One region of the Vibrio sp. 2134-1 genome, then DNA from elsewhere that is predicted to be linked to it. Evidence: predicted binding sites of a transcription regulator. Region 1 holds the regulator's gene; each other region holds the start of a gene.

Region 1 (3,192 bases):
CAAGATTTAGCGTTTTTATTGATTCAAAACAAGCTTACCCACTGCTATTAATAAACGGTCATTTTTGACCATAAAACATAACAATTATAGTTACTGCTATTCATTTTAATTGATTACACTTAGGGGATATCCCTAATTGACTTTGTGATGCATGACTTGAAGCATCATTCAGGAGCCCAAAATGCAAGAAGTGAAAGCTTTTAATGAAAAACGCGCTGAAATTTACTGGTGGTTTTCGAGCTTGTTCGCAAAAGAACTAACAGAGAAAGAATTGGAAGCCTATCACAGTGTTGAAATTCGCAGTTTTCTCGCAGGCTTAGGTGAAAATGAGTCGCTGAAACCAGCCGTTGATAGCCTAGTTGATGCGCTGAATCGGTTACAAGATCGTGAAGATGCACAACTAGAGCTTGCAGCTGACTTTTGTGAACTGTTTTTGAAGACAGAAAAATACGGCGCTCTTCCTTACGCATCCATGTACATTGGTGAATCAGGTTTACTGAATGACAAGCCAGCTGAGGAAATGGAAAAGTTGATGGCTGAATTTGGCGTTCAAGTAGACGAAAACCTAAAGGAACCTGCGGATCACTTAGCCGTTGAGCTCGACTTTCTCGGGAACATGATTATCCGCTCAAACGAGCTTGAACAAGAAAAACACATGGAAGAAGCCTTCGTTAAACAAAACGACTTTATCCAGCAACAATTGATGTCTTGGTTACCTCAGTTTTCAGACAAATGTAAACAATTCGACGAATTTGGATTTTACTCGAGTGTCGCGAAACTATTAGTTGCATTTTGTAAACTAGACAGCGCCTACCTTCTTGGTGAATAATTGCCGCCTATTTTTAGGGAGCCTGCCTATCGGGCTTCCTGTATGCCGAAAGTGACCAATTGTAAGTAACTTGGGTATAATATTCGTTTGCCTTAACTTAGCGCAAAGACGCTTGGTTATTTAGCAGTCAAAATGTGACTTCAAATACACAAATCTCGTGCTGAAAACATTGCTAGTCAGTCCACATAGGGCTAAAATGTGAGCGCAAACGATTAAATATGATTTATATGTAAACCGCTGAAATATAGCGGTTTTTGTGTTTTCTTAACAGGTTGATGGCAATTTCTCATCAGATAGAAAAAAGATAAAATTCATCGACCGATGCTGCTACGCACCCTTTTGTCGCACTTGGATCAACCGCTGCCGAGACACTTAGCGCCAATTTTATATTGCTAGGTGTGAAACCATTAGAGCATCAGGTACATCCAATACGACATATTTCAGTAGCTCGATACAGGACACCATTTATGGCCACGATAAAAGACGTTGCTCGCTTAGCCGGCGTTTCCACTACGACAGTTTCGCACGTTATCAATAAAACGCGTTTCGTTGCAGAAGCAACGCAAGAAAAAGTAATGAAAGCCGTTGACGAGCTGAATTACGCGCCAAGTGCCGTTGCACGCAGCCTAAAATGCAACTCAACTCGTACGATTGGCATGTTAGTAACTCAATCAACTAACCTATTTTTCTCAGAAGTGATTGATGGCGTTGAGAGCTACTGTTACCGCCAAGGCTATACTCTGATTTTATGTAACACAGGCGGGATTTACGAAAAACAACGCGATTACATTCGTATGCTGGCTGAAAAGCGCGTTGATGGCATCCTAGTGATGTGTTCTGACTTAACCGAAGAACTAAAAGAGATGCTTGACCGTCATGCGGACATTCCTAAAGTGGTCATGGATTGGGGCCCAGAGAGCTCGCAAGCAGACAAAATCATGGATAACTCAGAAGAAGGTGGCTACATTGCGACCAAACATCTGATTGACAATGGTCATACGGATATCGCTTGTCTAAGCGGTCATTTTGAAAAGCTTGCTTGCCAAGAGCGCATTGCAGGTTTCCGTCGCGCAATGAGCGAAGCGAACCTAGCTGTAAATGAAGACTGGATCCTTGAAGGTAACTTTGAATGTGATACGGCCGTATTAGTTGCAGATAAAATTACCGCAATGGACAAGCGCCCGACGGCGGTATTCTGTTTTAACGACACAATGGCTCTCGGCCTAATGAGCCGCTTGCAACAAAACGGGATCAAAATTCCTGAAGATATTTCAGTGATCGGCTACGACAACATCGAGCTTGCAGAATACTTCTCTCCACCGCTAACGACTATCCACCAACCTAAACGTCGTGTTGGTAAAAATGCATTCGAAATTCTACTTGAGCGTATCAAAGATAAAGAACACGAAAAACGAATTTTCGAAATGCAACCTGAGCTTGTAATTCGAAATACTGTGAAAAAAATGAACTAAATTTCACTGTATTTAACACGGTTAAATAAGCGCTCTACAGGGGCGCTTATTTTTTTGGAAAAATTAAGCATTCTCTAATACTTCACACCACTCTAATAACAATTGACTAACGTTAACTCCCTGTTTTATATAAATGTAATATATATTAAGAACTCCTTTTCAAAGGCCAATTTGCACCTTTCCATATGCAAAATAGAGCATTCAATCTATCATTTTTATTGAACCGAAATCACACTTTTAACGCTAAACCGTGATGTTAATTCAATATAAGAAGTATGCTCATTGTGTCACGCACAGGGCAAACCATTCGAAAGAGTGGGACGCAAAGCCTCCGGCCTGAACCATATTACGATATGGAAGGTAGCGGGGTTACCGATGGCAAGTGTGTAAGCAATGACTTTACTCTGTAATGACATTGTTTTTACGCATGTTTGCTACTCTCTCGGACCTGACTTTTGGTGGCGTAATATTAATTACACCGAGATAACAAAACATGGATAAACCGATACTCAAAGACTCTATGAAGCTATTTGAGGCACTTGGTAATATCAAGTCGCGCTCAATGTTTGGTGGCTTCGGACTATTCGCTGATGAAACAATGTTTGCACTAGTGGTAAACAATCAGCTTCATATCAGAGCAGACCAAAAAACTTCATCTGACTTCGAGAAACAAGGGCTAAAGCCTTACGTTTATAAAAAACGTGGCTTTCCAGTCGTTACAAAGTACTACGCTATTTCCAGCGATTTATGGGAATCAAGCGAACGCTTAATCGAAGTAGCGAATCAATCATTGAAAAAGGCAAAGCTTGAGAAAGAACAGCAAGCAAGTACAAAGCCTAACCGTTTGAAAGATTTGCCTAACTTACGACTGGCTACCGAGCGCATGCTAAA
Region 2 (3,192 bases), on a different contig from region 1:
TGGCGGTAAAGTCCACTATAATGGCCAACGAAGCAAGCCGAGTAAAATCGTTGAAGTGGGCGCTGAAGTAAGACTTCGTCAAGGCAACGAAGAAAAAATCGTGATCATCGAACAAATCTCAGATCAACGCCGAGGCGCTCCCATCGCACAAACCTTATATCGCGAAACTAATGAAAGTATAGCGAAACGTGAGGAACACGCGACTCAACGTAAGCTTAATGCCCACAACCCAAGTCCGGAACGCCGCCCAGACAAAAAGCAGCGCCGAGACATCATTAAGTTCAAACACCAATAAAAGCCGGAATTACCAACGAGGAAAGCACTCCATGGCAAATAATGTTTTAAACCGCTACCTATTCGAAGATCTTTCAGTACGTGGCGAGTTGGTACAATTGGATGAAGCGTACCAACGTGTTATCTCCAGCAAGGAATATCCGGCAGCAATAGAGAAACTGCTGGGTGAGCTACTCGTTTCAACTACTCTTTTAACTGCCACTCTTAAGTTCGAAGGTTCAATCACCATCCAGCTACAAGGCGACGGTCCTGTGTCTCTTGCCGTTATCAACGGTGACCATAACCAACGTGTTCGTGGTGTAGCTCGCTGGGAAGGCGATATTGCCGATGACGCAAACATTCACGATCTAATGGGTAAGGGCTACCTTGTGATCACTATCGAACCGAAAAACGGCGAGCGTTACCAAGGTGTCGTTGGATTAGAAGGTGACACTTTAGCAGAAGTGCTAGAAGGCTACTTTGCAAACTCAGAGCAGTTAAAAACGCGCCTATGGATCCGCACTGGTGAGCATGAGGGCAAAGCACACGCAGCAGGTATGCTGATTCAAGTGATCCCTGACGGCACTGGCTCTCCAGATGATTTCGAACATCTAGAGCAGCTCACTGATACAGTAAAAGATGAAGAATTGTTTGGTTTAGAAGCGAACGAGTTATTGTATCGACTATATAACCAAGACAAAGTACGTCTGTACGAGCCGCAACCTGTCGAGTTCCATTGTGGCTGTTCTCGTGAGCGTAGCGGTGCCGCAATCATCACCGTTGAGAAAGCTGAAATTTATGACATTTTGGCAGAAGTTGGATCAGTTTCTTTACATTGTGATTACTGTGGCACAACTTATACGTTTGACGAATCTGAAGTCACTGAACTGTATGCACAAGCTTCTACGGACAAGAAAACCCTGCATTAATTTACATAGCTTATCAAGCACGTAATTTACCCTACAAAAGGCCAGCTTAATGCTGGTCTTTTTGTGATCAACCCCTCGTAATAACTAGCCTCAAGCGTAATAAAACAACTGCTTAATTTTAAACAATTAATAATGATTTTGCCCTAGCGCAAAGGATTGCGTGCACGATAGACTATTCCCACCAATATGTGACGGGTTACCTAAAACCTTATTGAAATCATGGGTAAATTTTGAGCTATCTCCCTGTTTTCTCCCCGCCCCGTTGCTAGCATGGTGAGCAGATTAAAATTAAAACATTCTTACAAAATCCCTACAAAATCCTTATAAGGAGCACCTATGACCGTTATGGAACATACTAAGGCTGCAACACTTGATCTAACCAAGCACGGACTGCATAACGTAAAAGAGGTTATTCGCAACCCAAGCTACGAAATGTTGTTTGAGGAAGAAACGCGTGAAGACCTAACCGGTTATGAGCGCGGCGTGGTTACTGAACTAGGTGCGGTTGCCGTTGACACTGGCATCTTTACTGGTCGCTCACCAAAAGATAAATACATCGTCAAAGACGCTACGACAGAAGAACATATGTGGTGGACGTCTGATCAAGTGAAAAATGATAACAAGCCAATCACTCCTGAAGTGTGGGACGAGCTAAAAGAACTGGTCACAAACCAGCTTTCTAACAAACGCTTGTTTGTTGTTGACGGTTACTGTGGTGCAAACCCAGATACACGTTTGAGCATTCGTGTTATAACAGAAGTCGCATGGCAAGCGCACTTCGTTAAAAACATGTTTATTCGCCCGACAGAAGAAGAGTTAGCGACATTTGAACCAGACTTCGTAGTAATGAATGGCGCAAAATGCACTAATCCAAAATGGGAAGAGCAAGGCCTGAACTCAGAAAACTTCACCGTATTTAACCTAACTGAGCGCATGCAACTTATCGGTGGTACTTGGTACGGCGGTGAAATGAAGAAAGGTATGTTCGCCATGATGAACTACTTCCTTCCACTAAAAGACATCGCATCAATGCACTGTAGCGCTAACATGGGCAAAGATGGCGATGTAGCGGTATTCTTCGGCCTATCTGGTACGGGTAAAACGACCCTGTCGACTGATCCTAAACGTGCGCTAATTGGTGATGATGAGCACGGCTGGGATGATGACGGTGTCTTCAACTTCGAAGGTGGTTGTTACGCAAAAACCATCAAACTTTCGAAAGAAGCGGAGCCGGACATCTACAACGCAATTCGTCGTGATGCACTGCTAGAAAACGTAACAGTACGTGGCGATGGCTCTATCGACTTTGATGATGGTTCGAAAACAGAAAACACACGTGTTTCTTACCCTATCTACCATATCGATAATATCGTTAAGCCAGTATCAAAAGGCGGTCACGCGAATAAAGTGATCTTCCTATCAGCCGATGCATTTGGCGTACTGCCTCCAGTATCTAAATTGACACCTGAGCAAACTAAGTACCACTTCCTGTCTGGCTTTACCGCCAAACTAGCGGGAACAGAGCGCGGTATTACTGAGCCAACACCAACTTTCTCTGCTTGTTTCGGCGCGGCGTTCTTAACGCTCCACCCAACAAAATACGCGGAAGTACTGGTAAAACGCATGGAAGCAGCGGGCGCTGAGGCTTACCTAGTGAATACTGGTTGGAACGGCACTGGCAAACGTATCTCTATTCAAGATACACGCGGAATTATTGATGCCATTCTTGATGGTTCGATTGAAGAAGCACCAACTAAGCACATTCCAATCTTCAACCTTGAAGTACCAACGTCACTACCAGGTGTGGATCCTAGCATTCTAGACCCTCGCGACACGTACGTTGACCCACTTCAGTGGGAAAGCAAAGCGAAAGATTTAGCAGAGCGCTTTATCAATAACTTTGATAAATACACAGACAACGCTGAAGGTAAATCCCTGGTTGCGGCTGGTCCTCAGATTGATTAAATCGAGTAACAGCGACGTCGCGTAA
Region 3 (3,192 bases), on a different contig from region 1:
GGAAGTTTAGTCAATTTGATGATGCTCGACACGCGACTTGTGGGGCGTGATAAACCGTTGGATTATTTCTCGCTCAGCTCACCAACGATGGAAGCTATTGGCGGTTTAGTTGCCCAGTCGCGTAGTCAAGACCGAGAGCTGTTAGGCGGTGACCAACTCGCTTGGCTGATGGATGCGTTCAGTACGCACGACGCAACTTGGAATGTGCTAGGGCAACAAGTGTTAATGTCTCGTATGGAGTTGCCAAGTTCGGTTATGACCGCGATGTTTCAATTGTTTACTGCCACTGAAGAACAAAAAACAGAGGCGTTATTAGCGGTAAACTCTGCGATTACGGGTTATCTCTCTGACCCAAGTTTAGATACCATTGCTTTGCCATATAACCTAGATGCATGGGATGGCTACTACGTTGAGCGAGAGAAAGTTTATCAACTGGTCAAAGCCAGCAGTGGTAACTTTGTCTGCTTGGCCGGAGATACGCACAACGCATGGGCAAGTGAGCTTAAAGACGTATCTAAGCATCCTATCGGGGTAGAGTTTGCGACTAGCTCTGTGAGTTCCCCTGGGTTAGAGGCCTACCTCGCGTTAGACCCTGTCGCGATCGCTCAAATGGAATACACGCTGCCGCACTTAGTGTCAGAATTACAGTGGGCAGACATCAAACAGCGTGGCTTTATGCGCGTTACTTTTACGCCCGGCAAGGCAGAGTCGACCTGGTATTTCGTATCAACGATTAAAGACAAAACATATCAGGTGACGACCAAGTCAGCCTCCACAACAGATGGCACTACGTTAAATATCGGCTAAACTGAGCCTAATACGAAAAAAGTCCGCAAGCTAGTGCGGACTTTTTATTGGAAAGCGTTTAGCAATCTAGCGACAGTGCTAGTCAATCAATCCGTATTCTTTGCTCAGAACTTCGATGATTTCCGCTTTCGGATTCTCACTCAAATGAATCGGCTTGCCTGTAATCTTCTCGGCAATACCAATGTAGGTGCTCGAAATCGCCATCAAAGATTCGACGGGTAAAGCATTATCACGAGCGAGTGCTTCACGCTCTGGCATACGTTCTTTATTTAGCAAGATATCTGGGTCAGGGAAGTGGTTAAGTAGGAACTGGCGGAAACCTTCTTTTGAGTTCTCTACGATGTGACCTGCTTGGTACTCTTTAGCATCCCATATACGAGATGAGTCTGGTGTACCCACTTCATCCATGTAAATCAGCTTTTCATTGCCAGCAGCATCATGAACATAACCAAATTCGAATTTGGTATCGACAAAGATTTGGTCAATTGTTTCTAATGCTTGGCTGATAACGTTAAAGCCTTCTTTCAGCAGTTTTTCGTAGAGTGCGATATCGTCCGCACTTGAGAAGTTAAATGCTTCGTAGTTGTCTACGATATTTTGACGAGTAATATTAACGTCATCCGCTTCTGGCACACCGGGAATGCCTTTTAGAATGCCTTTTGTGGATGGGGTCATTAGCAACTCTGGCAGTGCTTTGTCTTTTTCTAACCCTTCAGGAAGTTGGATTCCACAAAACTCGCGCTCGCCATTTGCGTAAGCGCGCCACATCGAACCCGTGATGTATTTGCGGCAGATGGCTTCGATTTTTACCGGTTTGACTTTTTGTACAATCCAAACAAAAGGGTGAGGAATGTCTAGAATATGGCTATCTGCTAAGCCATTTTCTTTGAACAGTTTGAACCAGTGATTAGAAATCGCATTAAGCGCAGCCCCTTTACCCGGGACACCATTAAGACCACCTTCAGCATGCCAAATACAATCGAATGCAGAGATTCGGTCGCTAATCACCATGATAGCCAAAGGCGCATCTGGAGCGACATTGTATCCTTTTTCTTTGATCAGTCGGGCGCTGTCTTCTTCAGTTAACCAGTAAACTGAACGAACTTTTCCACTATGAACGGGTTTATGGGTGCGAATTGGCAGGTCGTCATTGACGGCAAGTACTTGATTAGCAAGGCTCATTGCGACATTCCTATCATCTTAATCAAACGTCAGAAAGAGAAGATATTCAGCAAAATGTGGGCGCTGAATAAATCGAATGTGGGCATCATACCAGAACTATTTTAACTCGCCAGAGAAAAAGCAAACGTTTGCCTGTTTTCTTTAATACAAAAAAATACCCCCTTAAAAAGGAGGCGAGATGCAGGATGGATAACGTCGATCTTGTTAGTGGTACTTATTAACTCTGCCTTCGACGAAAAAGACTTCACACTGATAACGTTGAGCAATATCGCGAAGCATTGATTGATTCATTAGGGCAATCTTGTTCGATGCGACGACAGCGCTAGCGTTACCAGACTGAATAGCTTTTATCACGATCTCGACTTCTGAAAGCTGTTGAGAGGGCTTCATTTGAATAACGTTTTTACAGCAAATATTAGAAGTAGTGAGTTGTTCAAAGTCTGGACGAGGGCAGTCTGCTGTAAACAAAATCCATTGTTTCTGCTGCGATAAAACAGCCAGCTTAGATAGAAGCTGATCCGAAACGGCCATGGGCTTAGTTGCTTGTGCCAATACGTTGTAGCGAGAGTATGTATGAGATTGACTTTGTAACTGCATCTTACTGTTCCTTTATACATGCTGTATGTGTATACAGTAGTTTGTTTTGGCGACCTGATCAACAAGTTTCTCAAAAGTTATTTGCGGTTTTTTGAGAAGGAAATAAAAGGATTTTACTTTAAGTAATTGAATTCATTTGTTTATTTTTCATTTCTGATATGTCTAACATCAATTTAAAAATGTGAGGTGAGTAGAAAGTTGGACGAGAGACATACAGGGGTTTACTACTGTATATACAGGTGTTTTTCACGGACAGTGGTTTGTATACAGTGGAAGAGGGCTGATAACCGATGCGACATGCTATGTAAGATAGGAGGGAATACGAGATAGAGATTGGAAATAGGGCTTGGCCGATCAAAAAAGCGCCTTAAAAGGCGCCTTTGAAAATCAGTTCCGTTGATTCCGTCTTGCTTAGCTCGCTCGTTGCAAGCGTTCGCGCATTTGTAATTCGCCTTGGTTAAATAGGCGCACGTCGATTTTCGCCATGTCGTAACAAGCTTTACATGAGCAGTGGTGCTTGCCATCTAAATAATCGTGACGAGTTACAAGGCTAGGTTTTTTACACCAATCACAGGTGCCTTCTTCAGTGAACATTGATTTTCTCCC
Region 4 (3,192 bases), on a different contig from region 1:
ATCACCGCAGTATTAACCAAAGATGAACGGCATAGACAAATTGAAAAAAAACGTTAGTCTTACCTCTCAAAATGAAAACAGCCGACAAGTAGAAAGTAAAATGAGAGACCAAGAATTTTGGCATAACAAATGGGCCAGCAATCAGATCGGATTTCACTTGGAAGATGTAAACCCGCTATTACCAGTATATTGGAAACACACTAATCCAAAGCGTGAAGATAAAGTGTTAGTTCCTTTATGTGGAAAGTCAGAAGACTTGATTTGGCTAGCGATGAAGCATGATTCGGTTGAAGGTGTTGAGCTAAGCCATATTGCTGTGCGTGCCTTTTTTGCTGAACATTTTTACACGCCAACGGTAACGCCTCTTAATGGCATGCACGAGCTTTATCAATTTGATGAGCTCTCTATTTATACTGGGGACTTTTTCACTGCACCAGTATCTCAAGCCGATATCATTTATGATCGCGCCGCGTTGGTTGCTTTACCGCAAGATATGCGAGAGGAGTATGTAGGGCGTCTCAAGCAACTGCTGAACCCAGGCGGTCGTATTTTGCTTGTTACACTCAACTATCCTCAAGAAGAGATGGCGGGGCCTCCATTTAGCGTGCCGGTCGAAGAGATAGAGCAGTTATTTTCAGGTTACAAAGTTACTTGTTTGAACGTAGATGAAGCTGACGAGAATCATCCTAAAATTGCGAAAAAAGGCTTAAGTCGCTTCTCTGAAGAAGTGTACTTAATCGAGAGTGAATAGGCTCTCTTCGGTTTGGAACACGAAATAGCGCAGCAATTTGAGCTGCGCTATTTTTGTATGAGTGGTTCGTATTTAATAAATGATATTCACTTTTGAAGCACTTTCAACAGCATCTTGAACGGCTTCTTCGGTGGTTTTTCGTCGCGTAAGGACAACACCTAAACGGCGGCGGCCATCGATTTCTGGCTTACCGAATAGACGAACTTGTGTTTGAGGTTGAGCTAAAGCTTTGCTTAGGTTTTCAAAGCGAATGTTTGTGGAAGTTCCTTGTCCAAGAATAACAGCAGACGCAGATGGGCCATATTGCACAATATTATTAATTGGCATTCCGGTAAACGCGCGCACGTGGAGAGCAAACTCAGACATTTCCTGTGAAATCATTGTAACCATACCCGTATCGTGAGGGCGAGGAGAGACCTCATTGAAAATGACTTTATCGCCTTTAACAAATAGCTCTACACCAAAGATGCCGTAGCCACCGAGCGCGTTTACCACTTTCTCAGCCGTGTATTCAGCTGCTTTTACTGCGTTTATTGACATAGCTTGCGGTTGCCATGATTCGCGGTAGTCGCCATCTTCCTGACGATGACCAATTGGAGCACAGAAATGCACACCGTCAACGGCTCTGATGGTCAATAAAGTGATTTCGTAATCGAAGTCGATAAAACCTTCCACGATAACGCGACCTGCACCCGTACGCCCGCCTTCCTGAGCGTAATCCCATGCTTTTGTAACGTCGTCTTCGGTCTTGATAACACTTTGCCCTTTACCTGAAGAGCTCATCACAGGCTTCACCACGCACGGAATACCCACATGCTCAACCGCGGCTTTGAAGTCTTCAAAGTTATCTGCAAAACGATAAGGTGAAGTCGTCAATTCCAGTTCTTCTGCTGCCAAACGTCGGATACCTTCACGATTCATTGTTAGCCTGGTTGCCTTAGCGGTTGGAACAACATTCAGTCCTTTTTCTTCAAGCTCTACCAGTTTGCCGGTTGCGATGGCTTCAATTTCTGGTACGACGTAAGTAGGTTGTTCCTTCGTAATAACTTCTTCTAAGGCGTTCCCATCTAACATGTCGATAACATAACTACGGTGAGCGACTTGCATCGCTGGAGCATTGGCATAGCGATCACAAGCAATCACTTCTAAACCAAGTCTCTGGCATTCAATGGCGACTTCTTTACCGAGTTCGCCAGAGCCTAAAAGTAATACACGGGTAGCATTTGCGCTAGTTGCAGTGCCAAACATAGTGTTCCCTTACAAAATAGAGTGATGAGACATAAATTGCAGGAGATCATACTGAAGTTTTATGACAAAGCAAACGTTTGCTTTTGGTTTTTAGGTAATAAAAAAGCTCTACATGTTGTAGAGCTTTTTGTTGAATTTGTCGTTTATACGTTGACAAAACTAAGCGGAATATCTGGATTCAACGCTTCCAACGTTGATTGCGTATCGGCTAAGTGACTGATCTTACCTTCAGAGTTTTCTACCAATGCAGCGGCTTTGATGCTGTCAAAGGTTTCACCCGCAAGTAAAACTTGGATTAGCGCAACTTGTAGCGGTGGCAAGCTAGGATTAAACGCTGCATTTTCTGCATAAGCGCCTTGGAATACACGGCCGCTAGTCATCTCTAATGCTAAACCACTCAAGTTGTTGGTGTATGGAGAGTGGCTCATGTTCATCGCTTCAACTGCACTTTGGATGAGTGCGTCTTCATCATCACATGAGAATTGGTGTTTAACTTCTGCCATTAAGCCGGACTCGATACCGAGATCGTTTGGTCCAAAGGCTTCAGGCAGGTATTCATGAAGTGACTTTTCTTCACGTTCTGGGAGCTGGATTTTAAGCTCGTTTGCGGTAGATAACTCATTCATGAACTGGCGGCAGTGACCACATGGGCTGAAGTTGATAGTGATATCCTTAACACCACGTTCGCCTTTCATCCAAGCATGGCTAATCGCAGACTGCTCTGCGTGAACCGTTTGACCCAACTGTACACCAAAGAATTCCATGTTGGCACCGAAGTAAAGGCGACCTGAAAGACCACGAACGATAGCGCCGACATAAAAGTCAGAAAGGGGAGCATAGGAGTACGCTGCGGCAAAAGGAAGTAGCGCAACACGAAGCTCTTTGTCTGATAGACCGGTAGCTGAAAGCAACTGCTCAAATTGTTGAACTGAAAGCGTAGCATCAAAATCATCAGCTTGGATGATAGGAGCAAGTTGTTTGGAAAGTGCTTCTGGAGCGCCTGCTAGCGCCTGTTCAATGCGACTTTTCATGTTGAATCCTTGTTATTGCATGGACAGTTATTCTATGTGAAAGATAGAAATGTTCCGTGCGTTAGATCACGATAAATAATGCAATTGATAATTCTGTTACATAATTAGAGTGAGCTCACACATGTATTCGATTGCACAGGTGTGAAGCGTTATCTCCGTCTC

What was found. The regulator PurR, encoded in region 1, represses purine synthesis genes. The targets are predictions, from matches to a motif close to TNANGNAAACGTTTNCNTNA.
Region 2: a site for PurR is predicted at 1,347-1,366, ahead of pckA (phosphoenolpyruvate carboxykinase (ATP)). Genes of this name have one in related genera too.
Region 3: a site for PurR is predicted at 2,106-2,125, ahead of R7R78_RS00450 (phosphoribosylaminoimidazolesuccinocarboxamide synthase). Genes of this name have one in related genera too.
Region 4: a site for PurR is predicted at 2,065-2,084, ahead of purT (formate-dependent phosphoribosylglycinamide formyltransferase). Genes of this name have one in related genera too.

Annotation. Positions count from the first base shown of each region.
Region 1 covers NZ_JAWOUS010000011.1:48,096-51,287, reverse strand. The annotation lists gene torD (molecular chaperone TorD) at 182-829, shown strand; gene purR (HTH-type transcriptional repressor PurR) at 1,297-2,301, shown strand; cyclic di-GMP riboswitch class I at 2,589-2,678, shown strand; gene R7R78_RS13585 (TfoX/Sxy family DNA transformation protein) at 2,795-3,192, shown strand, end outside.
Region 2 covers NZ_JAWOUS010000007.1:108,441-111,632, reverse strand. The annotation lists gene hslR (ribosome-associated heat shock protein Hsp15) at 1-295, shown strand, start outside; gene hslO (Hsp33 family molecular chaperone HslO) at 327-1,202, shown strand; gene pckA (phosphoenolpyruvate carboxykinase (ATP)) at 1,539-3,167, shown strand.
Region 3 covers NZ_JAWOUS010000001.1:107,615-110,806, forward strand. The annotation lists gene R7R78_RS00445 (alkaline phosphatase D family protein) at 1-807, shown strand, start outside; gene R7R78_RS00450 (phosphoribosylaminoimidazolesuccinocarboxamide synthase) at 886-1,989, opposite strand; gene R7R78_RS00455 (SulA-like leucine-rich domain-containing protein) at 2,194-2,586, opposite strand; gene R7R78_RS00460 (hypothetical protein) at 2,998-3,180, opposite strand.
Region 4 covers NZ_JAWOUS010000001.1:145,668-148,859, forward strand. The annotation lists gene R7R78_RS00610 (thiopurine S-methyltransferase) at 101-751, shown strand; gene purT (formate-dependent phosphoribosylglycinamide formyltransferase) at 824-1,999, opposite strand; gene cdd (cytidine deaminase) at 2,143-3,030, opposite strand.